Regions from separate parts of the Marinobacter excellens LAMA 842 genome, predicted to be linked through region 3. Evidence: predicted binding sites of a transcription regulator. Region 3 holds the regulator's gene; each other region holds the start of a gene.
The links. The regulator FliA, encoded in region 3, starts transcription of late flagellar genes. The targets are predictions, from matches to a motif close to CTAAAGTTTNNNNNNNNNNNGCCGNTAA.
Positions count from the first base shown of each region.

Region 1: J122_RS14100 (methyl-accepting chemotaxis protein) is a predicted target of FliA. The motif match lies at 5,907-5,934, and genes of this name have one in related genera.
Region 2: J122_RS15480 (methyl-accepting chemotaxis protein) is a predicted target of FliA. The motif match lies at 2,071-2,098, and genes of this name have one in related genera.

Region 1 is NZ_LOCO01000017.1:69,987-77,494, reverse strand. It holds gene J122_RS14125 (1-acyl-sn-glycerol-3-phosphate acyltransferase) at 1-241, opposite strand, end outside; gene recQ (DNA helicase RecQ) at 412-2,283, shown strand; gene J122_RS14110 (PaaI family thioesterase) at 2,274-2,828, opposite strand; gene J122_RS14105 (transporter substrate-binding domain-containing protein) at 3,059-3,910, shown strand; gene J122_RS14100 (methyl-accepting chemotaxis protein) at 3,949-5,781, opposite strand; gene J122_RS14095 (bifunctional GNAT family N-acetyltransferase/carbon-nitrogen hydrolase family protein) at 5,997-7,508, shown strand, end outside.
Region 2 is NZ_LOCO01000021.1:10,532-18,039, reverse strand. It holds gene J122_RS15485 (MBL fold metallo-hydrolase) at 1-388, shown strand, start outside; gene J122_RS15480 (methyl-accepting chemotaxis protein) at 413-2,029, opposite strand; gene J122_RS15475 (hypothetical protein) at 2,297-2,959, shown strand; gene J122_RS15470 (L-threonylcarbamoyladenylate synthase) at 2,987-3,610, opposite strand; gene J122_RS15465 (BolA family protein) at 3,607-3,963, opposite strand; gene J122_RS15460 (DNA topoisomerase 3) at 4,112-6,256, shown strand; gene J122_RS15455 (response regulator transcription factor) at 6,388-7,116, shown strand; gene J122_RS15450 (FecR domain-containing protein) at 7,109-7,508, shown strand, end outside.
Region 3 is NZ_LOCO01000007.1:54,621-62,128, reverse strand. It holds gene J122_RS08345 (chemotaxis protein CheA) at 1-1,030, opposite strand, end outside; gene J122_RS08340 (protein phosphatase CheZ) at 1,051-1,836, opposite strand; gene cheY (chemotaxis response regulator CheY) at 1,857-2,240, opposite strand; gene J122_RS08330 (RNA polymerase sigma factor FliA) at 2,400-3,143, opposite strand; gene J122_RS08325 (MinD/ParA family protein) at 3,176-3,988, opposite strand; gene flhF (flagellar biosynthesis protein FlhF) at 4,059-5,375, opposite strand; gene flhA (flagellar biosynthesis protein FlhA) at 5,433-7,508, opposite strand, start outside.

The sequences.
Region 1 (7,508 bases), on a different contig from region 3:
CCAGGTCGCCAACGTAGCCGGACAAGCCGGCCTGCAAGTCATCCACCCGATGGTAGTGGCCGAAATTCCGAACCAGCCAGCGCTTCACAAACATTCTCAGCAGGGCCGGCGCCCACTTGGCCGCAACCGGTGATTTGAACCGGCCAACCATGTCCAGGAAATCCGGGTCGTTAACCAGGCGTTGAATCGCGGGGGCGGTTTCTTCATCCGAATAAGGTCGGATCGCGTCAAATTCCTGCATGCATGCCCTGTTGTTTTTCGAAATGGTTAATCACAGTCTCTGAAGGGGCGCTATTGTATCCTTTCTCTTGTCGCTTTGCCTCCATCCCAAAAGGTGTATTGACCACTCCAGCGGCAGTATCTGGTATCATTTCGCCCCGAACTTCACCCGCCCAAAGGCTGACAACCACCATGTATCCGGACCAGGACTTCGAGCAACTGACCCGCGAACCGCCTTCCTCCGCTAACCGCAGCCCGGAGCAGGTACTGCATGAGGTTTTTGGGTATGAGAGTTTCCGTCTACTACAGGGAGAGATTGTTCAGGAAGTTGTAAATGGTGGCGATGCCCTGGTTCTGATGCCCACCGGCGGTGGTAAATCGCTCTGTTACCAGGTGCCCGCGCTGGTCCGCCCCGGCACGGCCATTGTTATTTCGCCCCTGATCGCGCTGATGCAGGATCAGGTGGCTGCGTTGCGGGAACTCGGTGTGAGAGCGGCATTCCTCAACTCCACCATGGATTATGAGCAGGCCCGTGCCACCGAATACGCCCTGATGACCGGCGAACTGGACTTGCTCTACTGCGCACCGGAACGGCTGATACAGCCTCGTACCATAGAGTTACTTCATAACGCATCGTTGTCGCTATTTGCCATTGACGAAGCCCACTGTGTATCCCAGTGGGGCCATGACTTCCGTTCCGACTACCTTCAGTTAAGCATGCTCGCCCAGGAGTTCCCGGGTGTCCCACGGATAGCCCTGACGGCAACGGCGGATGAGCGAACCCGTAAAGAGATTGCCGAGCGTTTGTCTCTGACCAATGCCCGGCACTTTGTCAGCGGTTTTGATCGCCCAAATATTCAGTATCGTATCACTCCAAAAACAAATGCAAACAAGCAGTTGTTGGATTTTATTAAAGCAGAACATGAAGGTGATTGCGGGATTGTCTATTGCCTGTCCCGCAACAAAGTCGACGCCACCGCCAAGATGCTGGCGGACAAAGGCTACACTGCCCTGCCTTACCACGCTGGGCTGGATGCCACAGCCCGGGCCCGCCATCAGGAACGGTTCCTGCGCGAAGACGGCGTTATCATCGTGGCGACCATTGCTTTCGGGATGGGCATTGATAAACCAGACGTTCGGTTTGTCGCCCACCTGGATTTACCCAAAAGCCTCGAGGCCTATTACCAGGAAACCGGCCGGGCTGGCCGGGACGGCAAGCCGTCCACCGCCTGGATGGTTTACGGCCTGCAGGATGTCATTAAGTTGAGACAGATGCTTGAGGCATCGCAGGGCAACGACCAGTTTAAACGGGTAGAACGCCAGAAGCTCGATGCCATGCTTGGCCTCTGCGAAGTGACCCGCTGCCGCCGCCAGGTACTGTTGCGTTATTTTGGTGATGAACTGGAGCAGCCCTGTGGTAATTGCGATACCTGCCTCACCCCCCCTGAGACCTGGGATGGCACGGTGGCCGTGCAAAAGGCGCTGTCCTGTGTGTATCGTACCGGGCAGCGCTTTGGCGTTAACTACCTGATTGACGTGCTGCGCGGCTCTGAGAACGAACGTATTCTTCAATCTGGACACCAGGCCATTTCCACCTATGGTATTGGTACCGAGTTATCCGCAAACGAGTGGAAATCGGTGTTCCGCCAGCTGGTTGCCAACGGCTACCTGCGGGCAGATCCGGAGGGCTATGGCGCCTTACAGCTCACGGAGCAGTGCCGCCCGCTGCTGAAGGGTGAACAGGCTATCGAGTTACGCAAAGACCCGGTGGCCAAAAAATCCTCGTCGTCCAGATCTGCCGGCAAACGCTCGGGCCCGGCAATAAGGGAGCAGATTACCGACCAGGCCGGCTGGGATGCGTTACGGGCGTGCCGGAAGGAACTGGCAGATAAACAGGGCGTGCCGCCTTACGTGATTTTCCACGACACCACCCTGTTCGATATGCTGGAACGTCGCCCGGAAACCCTGGAGCAACTGGCAGAGGTCAGCGGCGTAGGGGCCGCCAAGCTGGAGAAATATGGCGAGGTCTTCCTGCAAACCCTGCGGGAAATTGCTCAGTCCTGAGGCTTGAAACCCTTCTTGCGCACCCGGTAATGGGCCAGCGAGGTGGCCACGTGGTTACCCTCTTTGTCTTTCAGCTTGCCTTCCAGGGTGAACTTCGCCCGGCCGGTGGCATCGGCGTCCGCCAGAATGGCGGCAACCGCTTCCGGCGCCAGTGAAAACTCTACCGTGACATCCGAATTGGCCGGCTGCAGGAACTCGAGGGTCATCTCCTTGAGGATCGGCGTATAGGCAGGCCCCAAGTCAAACAGCGACAGTACGCCACCGGGAATTTCCGCCACCAGGAAATAGGCACCGGCGTACAGGCTGCCAAAATGATTCTTGTTGCCCTTGAGCTTTATTTTCGCCCGAACATAACCGGGGCGCATCTCTTCGACACTGAAGCCGTTTCGCGGTGCAAAGGGAATGGCGAGTCCAATCAAGCGGTTAACAGTGGCATAGCTGCCGGTTTTCTTAAGCCATGCAACAGGCTGCAGAAGCGTGGCTTTCGGGTCGCTCGCGGTTACCCACTGGCCAGCGGTGCCGATAAGTGTATCAATGAGTGCCATATTCAGGGCTCCAGAGAATGGTTTTTCGGGATCATTACAGCCGAACGCGCGTGCTTCAAGAATCTTTTACAGTATTTTTGAAAGTTATCCGGTTTCAGTAACAGATTCTGTTCTACAGTTAGGGGGCGCGCCACTTAAGGAACAAGGCATTGGTTGCACGAAATCGTTTCATTCATCGTTATCTACCGGGGTTTCTTCTGGTCCTGTGTTTGTCTTTGCCCGCTCCAGCCATGTCGGTCGAACCGGATGACAAGCGCACCTTTATTCTTTGGTACCGGAATTACGATAACCCGGCCATCCGGTCACTGGTGGAACTGGCACTGGCCAAAACGTCGGAATACGGCGACTTCACGGTCGTGCGCAGTGAGGAACTGAGCCAGGGCCGGGTACTGCGAGAGTTGGCCAACAATAATAACCGGCTGGTGGATATTGCCAATGTTGCGACCACCGCTGAACGGGAGGAATTTCTCAATCCTATTCCCTTGCCGGTAGACGGCGGCTTGCTGGGCTTTCGGGTGTGCCTGGTGTTACCAAAGCATCTGCCCCAGTTCGAGGGCATCCAGAACATAGATGACCTGACTTCAAGAAAAATCCGGATTGGCCAGGGCTCTCACTGGCCAGACACGCCGATTCTCGAGGCCAACGGCCTGCAGGTAGTTACGCACACCCGCTATGAAATCCTGTTTGGTATGCTGCGCAATGAACGTTTTGAATGCTTTGCCCGTGGCGTTGGTGAAGTATTGTTTGACCTTGAACACAATCGGGCAGACGATCTGGTCATCGAACCCAACATTCTGTTCGCCTACCACATGCCATCCTATCTTTTTGTCGCTCCAAATGATCAGGAGGCCGCCCATCGGTTACAGCTGGGAATAGAACGCGCCATCAAAGATGGCAGTTTTGCAGTTTACCTGAAGCGATGGTTCGGTCGCGCAGTGACAGAGCTTGGGCTTGAGCAGCGCAAAGTGATAACCCTGGAGAACCCGTACCTCAGCGAGGAATCCATGTATGTGGGGCGGCACACTTTGGAAAACCTGCGTCGCCGGCTCGATTATCTGAGCCAGATTGCCTCACCTGATTGAAAGGTTATGACCCGCTGGCCGTCCATGGCCAGCCTCCGCTATACGCGGAAGCGGGTCACTTTTTCATTCAATGTTCTGCCAATGGTTTCAATGTGCCCGCTGTACACATCGTTTTCACTGGCGGCTTTGGCTGCTTCCTGGCCCTGGTCCGCAATCCGGGTGATGGAGGCATTCAGCTCTTCGGTAACCGAGGTTTGCTCCTCAGACGCTGTGGCAATCTGAGACGTCATCTGGCTGATGGCGGTGATGGCCTCGGCAATCCGGTTCAGGGATTCCATGGCGTCCTGGGCTTTTTCCATACTGACGTTAGACACCGCCGTTGACGCCTTCATCACTTCCACCGCATCGCCGGCGCCTTTCTGCAGACGCTCGATCATGTTATTGATTTCCTCAGTGGAAGACTGGGTCCTCTGGGCCAGGTTGCGTACTTCGTCTGCCACCACCGCAAAGCCACGTCCTGCTTCCCCTGCCCTTGCGGCCTCGATTGCGGCGTTCAGTGCCAGCAGGTTGGTCTGTTCTGCTATGCCCTGAATAACCTCCAGCACCGTGGTGATGGACGACACATCCTTACCCAGCGTGTCGATGACTTCAGCAGCTGCATTAACCTCATTGGAAAGCTTTTGCACCGCATCCCTCGACGCAGTCACCGTCAGCAACGACTCGCGACTCTCCTGATCGGCATTCTCAGCCGCTTCCGCTGTTTGCTGTGCGTTCTGGGCAATCTCCCCGGCAGCAGCAGACATTTCGTTGATGGCCGTAGCAATCATGTCAATCTCGCTCTGCTGGCTCTCAACGCTCGAACGGCTGGTACTGGAGGTGTTGCGCAAGGCGGTCACATTCTCATCCAGGTCATCACTACCCTCTTTGACTTCCCGGACAACCTGCTGAATGTTCTCCACAAATCGGTTAAAACTTTGCGCCAGTGCGCCAAATTCGTCCGAAGCGGAATCGTCCAGTCGGCGGGTAAGATCTGCATCACCCGAAGCAATACTGGACATCGCACTGTTCAGGCGGCGCACCGGCACCATCAGCAATCGTATTCCGAAATACAGCGCCACCAGGGCAACTATCAAACCCACAGCGGCAATGACAAGGCCGCCCACCCGGGCCTCAACAATCGGAGCGTTGATCAGGTCCTCGTTAACAAACGTCACCAGGTACCACTCCACAGCCCGGGCATCGGCTATCGGATGAAAACTGACACTCCAGCGGGCGCCGTCCATCTCAAATGTATGCTGGCTGCCATCAAGAGCGGGCCGCTGACCGATAATGTCCGAAATGTTGTTTCTGACCACCTCTGAGTCCGGGTAGAAGAGCACAGTGCCCTTCTCGTTTACCAAGGCGGCGAACCCGGTATCGGCCAGGGTGATCGTAGACAACATTCGGTCAATCGTGCCAAGCCCGATATCCATGCCGGCTGCTCCTTTATATAAACCGGACTTGATCGGGGCCATGGCGGAGATAATGGTCGCGCCAGTGCTGGCATCCTGATAGGGCTCAGTGAATGATGAACGCCCTAACCGCTGGGCTCCCTGGAACCAGGGGCGGGTGCGGGGGTCGTAGTCAGGTGGCAGTGTCGCTTCCACCTCTGGGCTCCGCATTAGCATCCGGCCGTCCTCGGTGCCGGCATAGACATCCATAATATTGCCGCCGCGCGTCATCGCTTCCATCAGGGTACGGGCCATATTGTCGGTGCGGATGCCCTCAAGGGCGCTGGCCGTCGCCTCAGCCATGTCCAGGCGAGTGTTGAGCCAATCGGAAATACTGGACGTACTCTGCTCTACCGCGTCGGCCATAAGCGCGTCAACATAACGATCCGTCGTTGATCTGAGCCTGATATCCGTTGCCACTGTCAACGCAGCCATCAGCATTATGATGAGAGCACCTACGGCAACGAGCAGTTTCTGAGAAAATGAGAATTGCAAGGGGAATCCCTCCGATAAGACTGAGGTTGTTTCGATCAGCTTCTCATCAATTATAGATGTGAATTAATTGACTAACGGCAATTTGAGCGAAGTCTTTAGAACTCTTTGTTAGAATGGACTTACAGGCAACCAAGGCTGCCAAACCAAAGGAGATACACCAGATGGCCCATGAAGAGCTCCACCTGAATCTGCGAAACCTGACGCTTGAAGACTACAGCCAGCTCCAGGAGCTGATGGACGAGGTTTACGACGATATCGGTGGCGCATGGCCAAAGGAAACCATCAAGGCGTTGGTTGAGCAGTTCCCGGACGGTCAGATCTGTATTGAAGACAACGGGCACCTGGTGGCCGTTGCGTTGACCGTATGCGTTAAGTACGAGCGCTTCAGCAACCCCCACGCCTACGACGACCTGATCCTCCGTAACGAGAAAATCTGGCACAACGCCAATGGCGATTCGCTCTATGGCCTGGATGTATTTATTCATCCCGAGTACCGGGGCTACCGCCTGGGCCGGCGGCTCTATGAAGCCCGCAAGGAACTTTGCCGTTCCATGAACCTGCGGGCTATTCTCGCAGGCGGGCGTATCCCCAATTACTTCAAGTATTCCGAACAGTACACGCCGGAAGAGTACATCCATCGCGTCGACCGCAAAGAGATCTACGATCCGATTCTCACCTTTCAGCTGTCCAACGATTTTCAGGTAACCCGTTTGATGCACAAGTATCTTCCGGAAGATGAAAAGTCGCTGGGTTATGCCACCCTGCTGGAATGGCGGAACATCCTGTATACCCCGCCCTCCTCGGTGCTGAACGTAAAGAAAACCCAGGTTCGCCTGGGTGCCGTGCAATGGCAGATGCGGGAATTCACCTCAGTGGAGGAAGTGCTGAAGCAGGTTGAGTATTTCGTGGATGCGTTGTCTGATTACAAAAGTGACTTTGCCCTGTTCCCGGAATTCTTCAACGCACCCCTGATGGGCCTGACCGACCAGATGGACCAGACCCGCGCCATTCGTTTTCTTGCCGGATTTACCGAGCAGTTCCGCAATGAAATGTCGGAAATGGCGGTCAGTTACAACATCAACATTATCACCGGCTCCATGCCCCTGATCGAGAACGACCGGGTTTATAACGTGTCGTACCTGTGCCATCGGGATGGCCGCGTGGACGAGCAACGCAAGATCCACATCACGCCCCATGAACGCCGCGACTGGGTTATTGAAGGCGGCGACAAGTTCCAGGTATTCGATACAGATGCCGGCCGGGTTGCCATTATGATCTGCTACGACATTGAGTTCCCGGAGCTCGGGCGCGTAGCTGCCAGCCAGGATGTGGACATCATCTGTGTACCCTTCTGGACCGACACCAAAAACGGCTACTTGCGGGTTCGCCATTGTGCCCAGGCCCGCGCCATCGAAAACGAGTGTTATGTGGTGATCACCGGCAGTGTCGGCAACCTGCCCAAGGTAGAGAACCTGGACGTCCAATACGCGCAATCCTCCGTATTCTCACCGTCTGACTTCGCATTCCCCCACGATGCCGTGATGGCGGAGACCACCCCGAACACCGAAATGATCATGTTCTCGGATATGGACCTGGAGAAACTCAAATTGGTACGTAACGAAGGCTCAGTCACCAATCTGAAAGATCGCCGTGTTGATCTGTACGAATTGAAA
Region 2 (7,508 bases), on a different contig from region 3:
CTGGATTCAGGGCCTGGCCATGCAGGCGCAGATGTTCGGGTTTCCGGCGCCGGAGGTGTTCACGCCTAACCGCTGGCTGGAAGACGGGGATACGGTGACCGTTGGCAATGAAACCCTGGAGGTGTTGCACACTCCGGGCCACACGCCGGGCCATGTAGTGTTTTTCCATCGTGGATCAAAGCTGGCCCAGGTGGGTGACGTGCTGTTCAATGGCTCTATCGGCCGAACGGATTTCCCGAAAGGCGACTACAACACTCTGATTCATTCCATCCGGGAAAAACTGTTCCCCCTGGGGGATGATGTGAACTTCATCTGCGGCCACGGCCCTATGTCCACTTTCGGCCAGGAACGGGCTACCAACCCTTTCGTGTCGGATCACCGGGGCTGAGCGCCCCAGTACCAGCGGCCGGAATCAGTGTTGTGACAACCGGAACTGCTCGATGGTCTTACGCAGAGTTTCGGCCATGGCCAGGAGGTCACCGGCAATACGGGCGGTTTCCTGGGCGTCGCTGGAGGTTTGCTCCGCAGAACGGCTGATTTCAATCACGTTGTGATTGATGGATTCCGACACATCGCTCTGTTCATTGGCCGCGCTTTCCATTTCTTCGTTCAGGCCGGTGATCTCGCGCACCGCCGCCGCAATGGTCTGCAATTCCGTTTCCACTTTCAGAATCGACTCCACCTGATGCTGCGCCAGCTCAGAGGCATGGCGCATGGTGCCCACGCAATCCACCACCTCTTTTTTCAGGCCATCTATGGTGTTGCGAATCTCCTCCGTGGAGGCCTGGGTGCGGGACGCCAGCGCGCGCACTTCATCAGCGACTACCGCAAATCCACGGCCCTGTTCACCGGCGCGGGCGGCTTCGATGGCGGCGTTCAGGGCCAGCAGGTTGGTCTGGTCTGCAATCTCGGAAATCAGCTCCAGCCGGGTGGCCATTTCGGTGGTGCGCTGGTCCAGCTGTTCGATTCGCTGGGCACCGCTCTGCACCTCGGTGTTAAGTGTCTCAATACCTTTCACGGCGTTGTGAGCCAGTTGTTCACCGGTCTCCGCCGCCTTCGCTGTGTCTGCGGATTTGCGAGCGGTATTCACCGCGTTCTCCCGCACCTGAACTGCGGATGCCGCCATCTCTGTAGTGGCGCTGGCTACCTGATCGGTATTGTCTCGTTGAGCGAGAACCTCACGCTCCGTGGTCTCTGCCTTGCCGGCAATGGTTCGTGCGGCGGCTTCAACCTGGGCGGCATTGTCCATCACCGTATGCATGCTCTCCCGAATCTTCGCCACCATTCGGTTAAAGGCGCGGGACAGTGAACCAATTTCATCGTTACGGGTAACATCCAGCTCGATGGATAGATCCGAATTCCGGGAGATTTCATCCATCCTGTCATGCAACCCACGTAACCGGGAGAACACCAATCGCCCCAGAACCAGCGCGGTCAGGAAGAAAATCACAACGAAAATGACCACCTGAACACCACCGCCCACCAGTAACTGCTGTTGCAGGCGGGCATCGCTCTGGGCCAGGGAATAATCCACCCGGATGGCACCGAGAATGTCGCCTTCCTGGGCCTGGTGGCAGCCCAGGCAATTCACGCCCTGATAGTCTGCCTCGGCAATAACCGGCTCAATCAGGGTATAAACCCGGCCCTGGTCATTTGCCGAGTAGAGCTCCACCCGCTCGCCACGCAATGCTCGAAGATCTTCAGGTTCGCGACGTCTCTCCTCCGCATTGCCGGCGCCGTACATCGCATTCAGTTGGTCACTGCGCACCACCCGGATATCCAGCACGTCCTCGGATGCCTTTGCCCGATCGCGCAGTACTTCCCGGTTGTTGATGGTGCCTGTAACCATCATGGTGTTGAGCCCGTCAAAGTAGGATTTTGCCAGCCCGTCCACATACTTGTGGCTGTATTCCTCAAGGTGCGCGCGCTGCGAATGGGCGCTGTAGACAACCGTAAACGCCAAAATGATGGAAAACGCAACGGCCAGGGCCGCAAGCAGCAGAAAACGGATCGAGTGTTGTTTTTTCATGGTACCCCGGCAGCGGAAGATCAACTGAACAACCATCTGTTATGACGGCAGTTTCGGGCATAACTTTATAGACATACGTCAATTTTTATATGACCCAGATCAGCCCGATGCGATCCCTATGACACTCGTTGCAAAGTTTTACATTTCCGCGCAAGTACAGACTGCCGAACCTCAAGAACAACCTGGCCCAAAACCTGCTTATTACTCACAAACACAACCCATAAACGGATTTCCGGCAGTTATTTACCGCCGAGGAGGAAATACACCATGTCTTTGCTGACATCCCTGATACAAGCCAGCACACGCTTTCAGCAAGCCATGGACAGCCGCCAGGCACCGGCAGCCAACCCTGATGGTGAGAAACCCGCTGCCACGAAGCAACCCGAAGCCGCCGGTAGCCCGGGTGATGACCGCTTTACCCCGTCCGGGCAGTCAGAGCTGGACCCCGGCAGCCTGAAAGCTCGCAAGCTCCCACTCGGCCAGTACAAACAGACCGTTGCACAGGATCTTTCCTTTGTTCGTGAAACCCTCCGGCACAAACTTGCCGAGTACAACCTGCACCCGGCAACGGCCCTGAGCGTGGGAAAAGGTGAGAACGGCAATGCGGTAGTTGAGGGGAAGCTGCCCGAGGAGCTTCGCGAAAGAATTGAAATGGACCTGAACAACAACCGGGGCTTCCGGGAAGCCTTCAGTCGGCTGAGCGTCAGCGAACCGACACTGCACTTTATGGATAACGCCCTGAAGCTCAATCAGGCCTACGGCGTGAACAACTCCCTACTGGATTCACTGCTCAGCGACAACCAGCAGTTCAACGGATTACAGGATGTCATCCACCGTTACGACAGCCTGAAACGCAACGCCAACAGCGGCCAACCCGACTTCGGTAACAGCGTACAACGCTACGCCTTCAACCTGAACACCCGGGCCTGATACCCGGGTGGCATTGGTCTTTGACCGTTAAACCTGAAACGGGGCGGGATCGCCCTTACCAACCCGGGTGACCTCGGGCGCATCCCCAAGAAAGTTCACCACTGTAGTCGCTTCCATCCCACAGAACCCGCCATCAATGATCAAATCCAGCTCATGTTCCAGAACATCCCGGATTTCATAGGGATCGGTCATCGGCTCAGTTTCATCGGGCAGAATCAGGGTACTGCTCATGATCGGCTCGCCCAACTCGCCCAGCAGCTCCCGAACAATCTCGTTATCCGGCACCCGCACACCAATAGACCGACGCTTGGGATGCAACAACCGGCGCGGCACCTCACTGGTGGCTGGCAGAATGAACGTATACGGCCCCGGTGTGAACGTCTTCAGCAAACGGTACTGAGTGTTATCCACCTTGGCGTACACACCAATATCCGACAAATCCCGGCACACCAGCGTAAAGTTATGCTTGTCATCCAGCTTCCGGATACGCTTGATACGATCCGCCGCCTGCTTGTCACCCAGGTGACAACCCAGCGCATACCCGGAATCCGTGGGATACACAATCACCCCACCCTTACGAAGAATATCAACCGCCTGGTTGATCAACCGCTTCTGCGGATTCTCAGGATGGATCTGGAAAAACTGACTCATGAATTCACTCCCTGTCCCAATTTTTCAGCCATGGCGTCATCGCCCTTAGACCCACCCATACAACCGGGCGAATCCGGCGCCGCCTGACCACTGGCCGCCCACTCCTCCGGCGTATACAAATGCAACGCCAAAGCATGCACAGGCCCCGCCAGCTCATCCGCCAACACTTTATAAATGGCCTGATGCCGCTTAACCTTCATCTGACCGGCAAATTCCGGCGACACCAGCGTCACCTTGAAATGGGTTTCCGAATTCGGCGGCACCGAATGCATATGGCTCTCGTTCTCCACAGCCAGCAGCTGCGCGGCAAACCCGTCTTTAAGTTTTGCTTCAATTGCGTTCTGAACTTTCATAACTACTCCACAACCGTCCGTTTAAGTCACCACAGCCGCCTCCCCCAACACAACCAGTCTACTACACAACAAACGATAAGCCCGAAGCCCTTGACACAAAAGCCCCAAACAGACACATTCCGATGCCTCTCAGCGAACCACCAACACCATGCATCTGTACATCGCCGAAAAACCCAGCCTGGCCAGAGCCATCGCCGCCGCCCTCCCCGGCCCGCACCAGAAAGGCCAGGGTTGGATTCGATGCGGAAACGGCCAGGAAGCCGCCACCGTCAGCTGGTGCATCGGCCACCTGCTGGAGCCGGCCGAGCCCGCGCGCTACAACCCGGCATGGAAAAAGTGGCGCCAGGAAGACCTGCCCATGTTCCCGAAACAATGGCAGCTTATCCCCAAAGACAGCGTAAAACAGCAACTCAAGGTGCTCGAATCCCTGATTCGACAGGCCGACATGATCACCCACGCCGGCGACCCCGACCGAGAAGGCCAGCTCCTCGTCGACGAAGTGCTGCGCTACGTTGGCACCACCGTTCCGGTCAAGCGAGTACTGATTAACGACCTGACTCCCAGCGCCGTTGCACGCTCCATTCAGGCACCGAGAGACAACAAGGAATTCCGCCGGCTATCCCATTCTGCCCTGGCCCGACAAAGGGCCGACTGGTTGTATGGTATCAACCTCACCCGGTTCTACACCCTGAGCTACCAGCAACAGGGTCAGGACGGCGTTTACTCGGTTGGCCGAGTACAAACGCCGGTGCTTGGCCTGGTCGTGGAGCGGGACAATACCATCGAGAACTTCGAGCCCAAACCCTGGTACCGCATTGAAGGACAATTCCAGGCATCCGAAGAGGACGCGGACCAACGCCCGTTTACCGCCCGCTGGCTGCCGGATGAAGGCTATGAGGACCACCTGGACGAAGAGAAACGCCTGCTCAGCCGAGAGGTAGCCGAGCAAATTGCCCATGCCGTGAACGGTCGGCCCGGCACCATCACTGAGTCCCGCTTCCGGGACCGGCCCGAGCCACCGCCCCTGCCGCTGTCCCTGTCGGCACTGCAGATAGAAGCCGGGCGGCTGTTGCGGATGGGCGCCAAAGATGTGCTGGACACCGCCCAGAATCTGTATGAACGGCACCAGTTGATCACCTACCCCCGGTCCGACAACCGTTACCTGCCCGAGGAACATTTTCATCAACGGGAGCAGGTGATTCGCGCCATTGGTCGGGTATCCGGCGAGCTGGAAGCGCTTACCGGGCAACTGGACAGTAACCGGCGCTCCGCGGCCTGGAACGACAAACAGGTGGACGCCCACCACGCGATCATTCCGACCGTCCGCCCTGCCCCGAATGGCAAGCTGACGGCCGCCGAGGAAAAGATCTATAACCTGATCAGCCGCTACTATCTGATGCAGTTCGCCCAGGATGCAGTTCACCGTGAGGGAAAACTGACGGTGCAGGTTCAGGAACACAGATTCCGGGCCACCGAGACGGCGATACTCACCCCCGGCTGGAAAGCCCTGGAGCTGAAACTTCGGGAGAACAACAACGAGCCGGAAAAACCACCGCTGCCAAGGCTGGAGAGTCGTGAGCCGGTCACCTGCAGCAACGCCACGGTAACCGAACGCAAAACCCAGCCACCCCAGCACTTTACCGATGCCACCTTGCTGTCGGCGATGACCAACATCGCTCGTTTCGTGGCGGCCCCGGAACTGCGCAAAACCCTGAGGGAGACCGATGGCCTTGGCACGGAAGCCACCCGCGCCGCCATTATCGACACACTGTTCCGGCGAGATTACCTGTACCGGGAAAAGCGATTCATCCGCGCCACCGACAAAGGCAAGGCGCTGATTGCGGCGCTGCCGGACACTATCCGTACCCCGGACCGTACAGCGGTCTGGGAAGCAACACTGGAGAGCATCCGCCGTGGCGAAGACGACCCCAGGGCATTTCTGGAGTCGCTAAAGCAGGAAATCCGCGAATTCATTCATCGGGCGCCCGATGCGACCGGAACTCCGGTCAGCGAAACGTCGGTGCATTGCCCAAAGTGCCGGGCGCCCATGGTCGAGCGGGAAGGAAAATTCGGACGTTTCTTTGCCTGCACCCGCTACCCAAAATGTAACGGCACGCGCCCTCTGGAAGACAGTGCACCGGCAGACGGAACCGGGCAGAAACCCGTGCCGTGCCCCCATTGCTTTTCACCCCTGGTGAGGCGCCAAAGCAAAAAAGGCTGGTTCTGGGGCTGCAGTAATTTCCCCGCCTGCCGACAAACAGTGAACGACGCCAACGGCAAGCCTGCGCTGTAGTTACGGAATTCTACATATCACTACTGAACGCAGCCTCATTTTTTGGGATACTTGGCCTCTAATGCAGAGGATTTTCACTCCGCTCTGTGCCAAGACCACGAAATCGGCAACACCATCGAGGGCCAAGCTTAATGCGCATTGCTCTGCTGGAAGACGAACACGAACAAGCGCAACACATTCAAGCCATTCTCTCCGAGAAGGGTCATCACTGTGACAGCTTCCCCACCGGTCAGGCCTTTCTCGGTGCCGTTCTGCACCGCAGTTATGACCTGATTATCCTGGACTGGCAGATTCCAGACATGACCGGTATCGACGTACTGGAGAATGTGCGCGCCCAGTTGGACTGGCCCATTCCGGCCATTTTCCTGACCCAGCGGGACAGCGAGGCGGACATCGTCCGGGCGCTGGATGCCGGCGCCGACGACTACCTGTCAAAACCAGCCCGGGCGGCCGAGCTTACCGCCAGGATCAATGCCCTGGCCCGCCGCAGCAACCCCGACAGCGACAAAGAAGTGCTGATTTACGGTCCGTTTGAAGTTAACACCCGGCAACGAATCATCCTGCTGCACGGTGAACCGCTTACCCTGACCGACAAGGACTTCGACCTCACCCTGTTCCTGTTTCAGAATCAGGGCCGGCTCCTGACCCGCGAGATGCTGCTGGAACGCGTGTGGGGCCTTGCCCGGGATATCAACACCCGGACCGTTGATACCCACATGAGCCGGTTACGCCGTCGGCTGGGTGTCAACCCGGAGAACGGATTCCGCATCAAGACCATTTACCAGCGCGGCTATCGCCTGGAAGCGATCAAAGCCACTGAAGCTGACGAGCCCCGGGAAGACAGTGCAACCAATGCTTGACCGCAAACGCCAAAGCGTCACAGGTTTGCTCCTGTTGATTGTAACCAGCCTGCTGCCCGGCGTAGCTGCCGCCGAGATATCGGTTGCCCGAGGCTCTTCTTCCGCCGCGCCCGCCCAGCAATCGGAAAGCGCCCCGGAATGGGTGTATACGCTCCGCTCCGGTGAGACACTCAGCGACATCGGCCAGTCCTTGCTGATGGACCGGGTAACCATTGGCCAGGTGCTGCAATACAACAACCTCCCCGGTAACGCCAGACTGTCTGCCGGGGAACAAATCCGCATTCCTCTGGCCTGGTTGAAGCGCCAGCCCGAGCCTGCCAGGGTTAGCTCCGCCAGCGGTAATGTTATGCACGTATCTGGCACTACCGGCCAGAAAACGCCACTGACCGAAA
Region 3 (7,508 bases):
CCAGGCGCTGCAGGCGATTACGGACCAACACCAGTTCGCCCACCATATTCATGATGTCGTCAAGGCGCTTGGTATCCACCCTCACAGTGGTCTCGGCTGCGGGCGCCGCATCTCTTGCCGGGGCGGCGGGGGCTGCCGGTTTGGCGTCCTGCCTGGCGGGTTCCGGTTGTTTTGGTTCCGGCTTCTTTGGCTCAGGCTTGGCCGCAGGCTCAGGTTTGGCCTCCGCTGCGGGGGCCGCACCAGGGCTCTTGCCTTTGCCATGCAGCTCATCCAGCAGGTTTTCAAACTCGTCATCGGTGATCAGATCATCACCAGTGGATGATTTTGCCGGCTCTTCTGGTTCCGGCTCCGGCGGGGTGTCGTTATCAACAACCGGGGGGCCAGCAAACTGGCCTTTACCATGCAACTGGTCCAGCAGGGCTTCAAATTCGTCGTCGGTGATCTCGTCGCCGTCTGACCCGGCGTCGTTGGCGGAGGTGTTTTCCGGTGCGGCCGCCGGCTGTTGCTCTGCACCTTTTTCATCGGCCAGGGCATCCAGCAGTTGCTCAAACTCTTCGTCGGTAATATCTCCGGAATCATTGCCCGCACCGGCGGCAGGTTCGGGTTCTGGCGTTGCCGGTGCCGGCGCTGCCGTGTCGCCTTCCGGCTTGGCAAGTTCATCCAGCGCAGCGATCAATTCGTCCGGAGCCGGCGTCGGCTCTTCACGGTTACGAACCTGATCAAACATGGCGTTGACGTGGTCCAGAGCTTCCAGCACCACGTCCATCAATTCGGAGGTGACCTTGCGCTTGTGGTTGCGGAGGATATCGAACACATTTTCCGCAGAGTGACAGCAGTTGACCAGCGCTTCGAGCTGCAGGAACCCGGCACCGCCCTTGACCGTGTGGAAACCACGGAAGATGGCGTTGAGCAGGTTGCTGTCATCCGGATGCTGCTCAAGATCTACCAGCTGTTCGGACAGCTTTTCGAGAATCTCGCCGGCTTCAACCAGGAAGTCCTGCAGAATCTCTTCGTCGGCATCAAACGCCATGCGTCACCCTCTATAATCGTTCAGAAACCGAGACTGGATAACAGGTCATCAACGTCATCCTGCCCCGAAACTACATCATCACGCTCCTCAGCCTTGATCTGAGGCCCTACCCCTTTTTCGGCCGATTCTTCTTTTTCTTCAATCTGGTGCACAGTGCCGGTGAGCTGGTCCACATGGCTGGCCATCACCACCAGGCCAAGCAGGTTCTCTTCGACTTCTTTCACAAGAGCCGTGACTTTCTGGATAACCTGCCCGGTAAGATCCTGGAAGTCCTGGGCCAGAAGGATTTCTGACAGGTTGCTGTACAGGGTATCGGAATCTGTGGCCAGGCCCGCAAAGAAGCGATCAATACGACCGTACAGCTCCCGGAATTCTGCCGGCTCCATGTCACGACGGCGCAACCGCTGCCATTCGTCTCTCAGAGCCGTTGCCTCGTCGCGCATGGTATGCGCCACCGGCATGCTTTCTTCCACCAGGTCCATGGTGCGGTTGGCTGCCTGGCTGGTCATCTGGACAACGTAGGCCAGCCGATCCGAGGCATCGGACATCTTGGACAAGGCTTCTTTCTGCTCGGCACTGCGGGCGTCTATCTGAAAATTCCGGATAGCTTCATGCAGGCTTCGGGTCAACCGCCCCACTTCCCGGTAGAGGCTCTGGTCGCGAACCTCACTGAGGTCATTAATTACCGACATTGCCCGGGCGTAGTCACCGGAACTGATGCACTGGGCCAACTCCGAACTCTGCTGCTGGAGCTTTTCGGTTACCTCCGGGTCTAGGCCCTGATGGTTCTCGTTCTTGTCAGTCATGACAGCCATCCGACCTCTGGTTACTGGATTCGCTCGAAGATCTTCTCAATCTTTTCCTTGAGAACGGCAGCGGTAAACGGTTTGACGACGTACCCGTTAACGCCGGCCTGCGCCGCCGCCACAATCTGGTCACGCTTGGCCTCCGCGGTTACCATCAGCACCGGCAGGTTCTTCAGGTTCTCGTCTGCCCGCACCGCCTTGAGCAGATCAAAACCCGACATGCCAGGCATGTTCCAGTCGGTCACCAGGAAGTCGTACTTGCCGCTCCTGAGCATGGGCAATGCAGTGTTGCCATCGTCCGCTTCATCCGTATTGGTGAAGCCAAGATCACGCAGCAGATTCTTGATGATTCGCCGCATTGTGGAAAAGTCATCCACAATGAGAATTTTCATGTTTTTGTCCAATGGGACCTCCAGTCAGTAACACCCGGATTTCATTAAGCCTTTTGAAAGTCTAGCAGGCCGCTGCTTTAACCGCTTATTGTGTGGTGTTTGGCCGCGTTGTAAAGCGCCGGTTACCAAAATCTACACAGTTACGCGCCGCGCGGTCAGCGCCGGCCCGGTTTATTCTGGCTCGTCTTCCCGCCAATCGGACAACCGCCCCCTGAGACGAAGGGCCGCCTGGCTATGAATCTGGCTGACCCGGCTCTCGCTGACGCCCAGCACCGCGCCGATTTCCTTCAGGTTGAGCTCTTCCTGGTAGTAGAGGCTCAACACCAGCTTTTCTCGCTCAGGAAGCTCTTCGATTGCCTCTGCCAGGCTTTTCTGGAATGCATTTGATGCAATGCCATCCAGGGGATTATCGCTGGCCTCTGTTTCTTCTATCGGCAGCTCTCCGGATTCATTGAGCTCATCAAGGCTAAAAAGTCGGCCACTGTTGGCGTCTGCCAGGGACGCATGATATTCCGACAGGTCAATGCCCAGCTCTTCGGCAACATCGACATCCTGGGCCTCGCGCCCGGTGCGGTCTTCCACGGTTTTGATGGCTGCCGCGATACGGCGGGCATTGCGATGAACAGAGCGCGGCACCCAGTCGCCCTTGCGGATTTCATCCACCATGGCGCCTCTGATTCGAATACCCGCGTATGTCTCGAAGGTGGCACCCTTGCCGGTGGAATAGCGTTGTGCAGCTTCCAGCAGGCCAATCATGCCGGCCTGCATGAGGTCTTCAAGCTGAACCGAGGCCGGCAAACGGGCCATCAGATGAAGGGCGATTTTCTTGACCAGCGGCGCATGCTCCTCAATCAGCTGAGAGGGGCCTTTTGCGCCAGCCTGATGGTAGATTCCCAGGTTTTTCGCCAATGTCATGTATCCGGTTTTCTTATAGGACTGGATTCAGATCAGACTTCGACGAGCCGCTCCACGAAAAACTCCAGATGCCCTCTTGGCGATGATGGCAGCGGCCAGCTGTCCACTTTCTCTGCCAGGGCACGGATCGCCAGCGACGCCTTAGCCCGTGGATAGGCATCCAGAACGGCCCGCTGCCGCTGAACGGCTTTTTTGACGGCTTCGTCGTAAGGCACGATACCTACATATTGTAGTGCTACATCAAGGAAACGCTCGGTGACACGGGTCAGTTTTTCATACAGATGCCGGCCTTCCTGCTCATTTCGCACCTGATTCGCCAGAATACGGAATCGGTTGGTGCCGTAGTCGCGATTCATCAGTTTGATCAGGGCATAGGCGTCAGTAATCGAGGTAGGCTCGTCGCACACCACCAGCAGTAATTCCTGGGAGGCCCGCAGGAAGCTGACGACGGACTCGGAAATACCGGCTGCTGTGTCAACAATCAGCACATCAATCTGGTCACCCAGCTCGCTGAAGGCGTTGATCAGCCCTGCATGTTCCATCGGGCTCAACTGGGTCATGCGCTGGGTGCCGGATGATGCGGGAACAATCTTGATACCACCCGGGCCGTTGACCAGAACGTCCTTGAGGTCGCACTCGCCACTGAGCACATCCTGCAGATTGCGATTGGCGGTAATGCCCAACAGCACGTCGATATTGGCAAGGCCAAGGTCTGCATCCAGCAACACCACCCGCCGGCCTTTCTGGGCCAGCGCGATACCGAGGTTGACGGACACATTACTCTTGCCGACACCGCCCTTGCCGCCGGTAACCGCAATCACCTGAACCGGATGTGGTCTGCTCATACTGTTATCAGTCTCTTACTGCGTTCTTGTGTGGGCACAAACGGCAGCGCACCGGCTGTACCACCGGGCCTCAGGCCCCTTCTGCAACGGCCTGGCCGTGCTGCATTGTTTTCAGGCGTTCTACGCCCAACCGCACCAGAGGAATGGCCTCTGCCCGGTGCAGGTCTTCGGGAATCTTCTGGCCATCGGTATACCATGCCACTGGCAGGCCAGTTTCCATGACAAAGCCCAAAGACTCACCCAGTGTCAGCGCTTCGTCAATCTTGGTCATGACGCAGCCTGCAAGGTTTGCCATCTTATAGCAATGCCACACGGATTTCATGATGCGCGGCTGGCTGGTGGCAGACACGACCAGATGGGTACGGATATTGTGATCGCTCCGGGCCAACTCCGCCAGCTGTTCCTGATAACCGCGATCCGAGCTGGTCAGCCCGGCAGTATCAATCAGAACCAGGTGCCGGTCTGACAATTCGTCCAGAATGTCATCCAGGGAATGACTCTCGTCCACAACCCGGACCGGAACATTGAGGATACGGCCAAACACAAACAGCTGTTCATGGGCTGCCACCCGGTAGCGATCGGTGGTGACCAACGCCAGGGAATCCGGCCCGTGCTCCAGTACATATTGGGCGGCCAGCTTGCCAATGGTGGTGGTCTTCCCAGACCCGGTTGGCCCCACCAGCGCATAGACGCCGCCGGCCTCAAGCCAGTGTTCCCGAGCGGTACGTACGCCGGTGGCCAGCATCTTCAGGGATTGCTTCCAACCGTCTTCCAACCTGCCGGCGCGATGCTGACGGGACAGAGAGGTTGCCAGTTCCGCGCCCAGGCCAAATTCCTGCAGCCGCTCTGCAAGCCTCTGCTGAACCGCATTAGATGCCGCGACTGCAGGCTTCTCGGGTACCGAGGTACGGCCGCTGACCATCTCTCTCAGGGAGTTGATTTCCGCTCTCATGCTCGCCAACTCATCCGAGTAGCCCGCCTCTGGTCGGCCACCTGCATTGCCCACCGAGGTCGATCCACCAGCCAACTCACCTGACCAGTCGGCAGCCGGCCGATCATCAGCCAGTGCACGATCATATTCCGCGCCGACACCCGCCCGCTTCTCCCGCACTTCGCGAATGCGACTGCGCGATCGGTTCAACTCTTCTTCCAACCGACGATGCTGGTCTGCCTGCAGCTCCGCCAGGCGCGAGCCGTTGGTGGCCTGTGCCGCTTTCTCGCCAAGGCGCTGGCGTGCCATATTTTCGTCATAGTCCAGGGCCGTCACAATTTCGACGCCTCCGTCCACCCGGCGATTGGACAAAATAACGGCATCCGGTCCCATCTCATGACTGACCTGTTTCAGGGCTTCGGCCATGGTCTTTGCAAAAAACCGTTGTACTTTCATAGCGTTTCATCCTCCACCGGCGTGCCCGAATCGGGTGTTCGCCTTGCCCTGCCGGCCCTACTGGCCTACAGAGGCAACTATCGTGATCTGTTTGTTATCTGGAATTTCCTGGTACGAGAGCACATGCAAACGCTCTACCCCATAACTGGCAAATTTTGCCAGCACTGGCCTCAAGGGCCCGGAAACCAGAAGAATCGCCGGCTTGCCCAGCATTTCCTGGCGCTGAACGCTGTCCTGAAGGGACCGCTGCAGCTTTTCCACCATATTTGGCTCAAGCACCAGGCCAATATCTTCCTGTCCGCCGGATTGTTGACTCTGTTGAACTGACTTAAGCAACAACTGTTCCAGGTCTGGATCCAGAGTGATCACCGGTATCTCGGCATCGTTACCACAGATGCTCTGAACGATCATTCGGCGCAACGCCTGACGAGCCAGGGTGGTCAACAGTTTCGGGTCCTGGCTTCTGGGGTGCACATTAACAATGGCCTCGGCAATGGAGCGCATATCCCTGACCGGCACTTCTTCCCGGAGCAGGTTCTGCAGTACCCGCAGCAGGACGCTTACGGAAATCGTCGTAGGCACCAGCTCCTCCGCCAGTTTCGGAGCCATTTTCTCCAACTGGTCCAGCCACTTCTGGGCCTCTTCATGGCCGATAAGTTCATGGGCGTGCTTTTGCAGAATCTGGTTAAGGTGGGTAGCCACCACCGTGCTGGCATCCACCACGGTGTAACCCAGAGTCTGGGCCTGGTCTTTCTTGTCTGGCTCAATCCAGATGGCATCCAGGCCAAAGGCCGGATCTTTGCCTGCAATGCCTTCCACCTTGCCAAACACCTGGCCCGGATCAATGGCCAGCTCACGTTCCGGGTGAATCTCCGCCTCGGCAATGGTCACACCCATCAGGGTAATGCGGTAGACGTTTGGCATCAGGTCCAGATTGTCCCGAATGTGCACTGACGGCATCAGGAAACCCAGATCCTGAGACAGTTTTTTCCGAACCCCCTTGATGCGACTGAGCAGCTGCCCGCCCTGGGATTTATCGACCAGAGGAATCAGCCGGTAGCCCACTTCCAGACCAACGATGTCAACGGTCGCCACATCATCCCAGCCCAGCTCCCGGGTTTCACCGGGCGCCGGCAGCGCCTGTCCTTCTGCGCCGGACCGATCCTGAACCACCTCGCCACCGGCACGGGGCGCTCCACCAGCCATGCCGCCACGACCGGCGTAAACGCCCTCTTCTTCCACAGTCTGGCTTTGCTTTTTCCAGATCAGCCAGGCCGCACCGGCCGCAAGGCTGCCCAATCCAAGGAAGGCAACATGGGGCATGCCCGGAATCAGGCCCAGGATAATCAGGATGACGGCGGCAATACCGATGGCCTTCGGCGCGTTGAACATCTGATGAATGATCTGCCCGCCCATGTCCTGGCTGGCCGTTACCCGCGTTACCATGATGGCAGCGGAAGTAGACAGCAACAGTGATGGAATCTGGGCAACCAGGCCGTCACCGATGGTCAGCAGCGCGTACCGCTGCATCGCCAGGCCAAAGTTCAGGCCATGCTGGAGCATGCCGATCGAGATACCACCGATGATATTGATCGCAAGAATCAGCAACCCCGCAATGGCATCGCCCTTCACAAACTTGGACGCACCATCCATGGACCCATAGAAATCCGCTTCCTGGGCAATCTCCGAACGGCGGCTTTTGGCCTCGTCCTGGTTGATCAGGCCCGCGTTCAAATCTGCATCAATGGCCATCTGTTTGCCGGGCATGGCGTCCAGGGTAAAGCGGGCACTGACTTCCGACACCCGGCCGGCGCCCTTGGTCACTACCAGGAAGTTGATGATCATCAGGATGGCAAACACCACCAGACCGACGGCGTAGTTACCGCCGATCAGAACCTCACCGAACGATTCGATCACCTTACCGGCGGCATCGCCACCTTCGTGACCGTTGAGCAGGACAATCCGGGTAGAGGCCACGTTCAACCCCAGACGCAGGAGCGTGGCAACCAGCAGTACCGTCGGGAACGACGCAAACTCCATGGGCCGAAGCGCGTACACACACACCAGCAGGATGACGATGGACAAAGTGATGTTGAAGGTAAAAAACACATCCAGCAGGAAGGCCGGCATGGG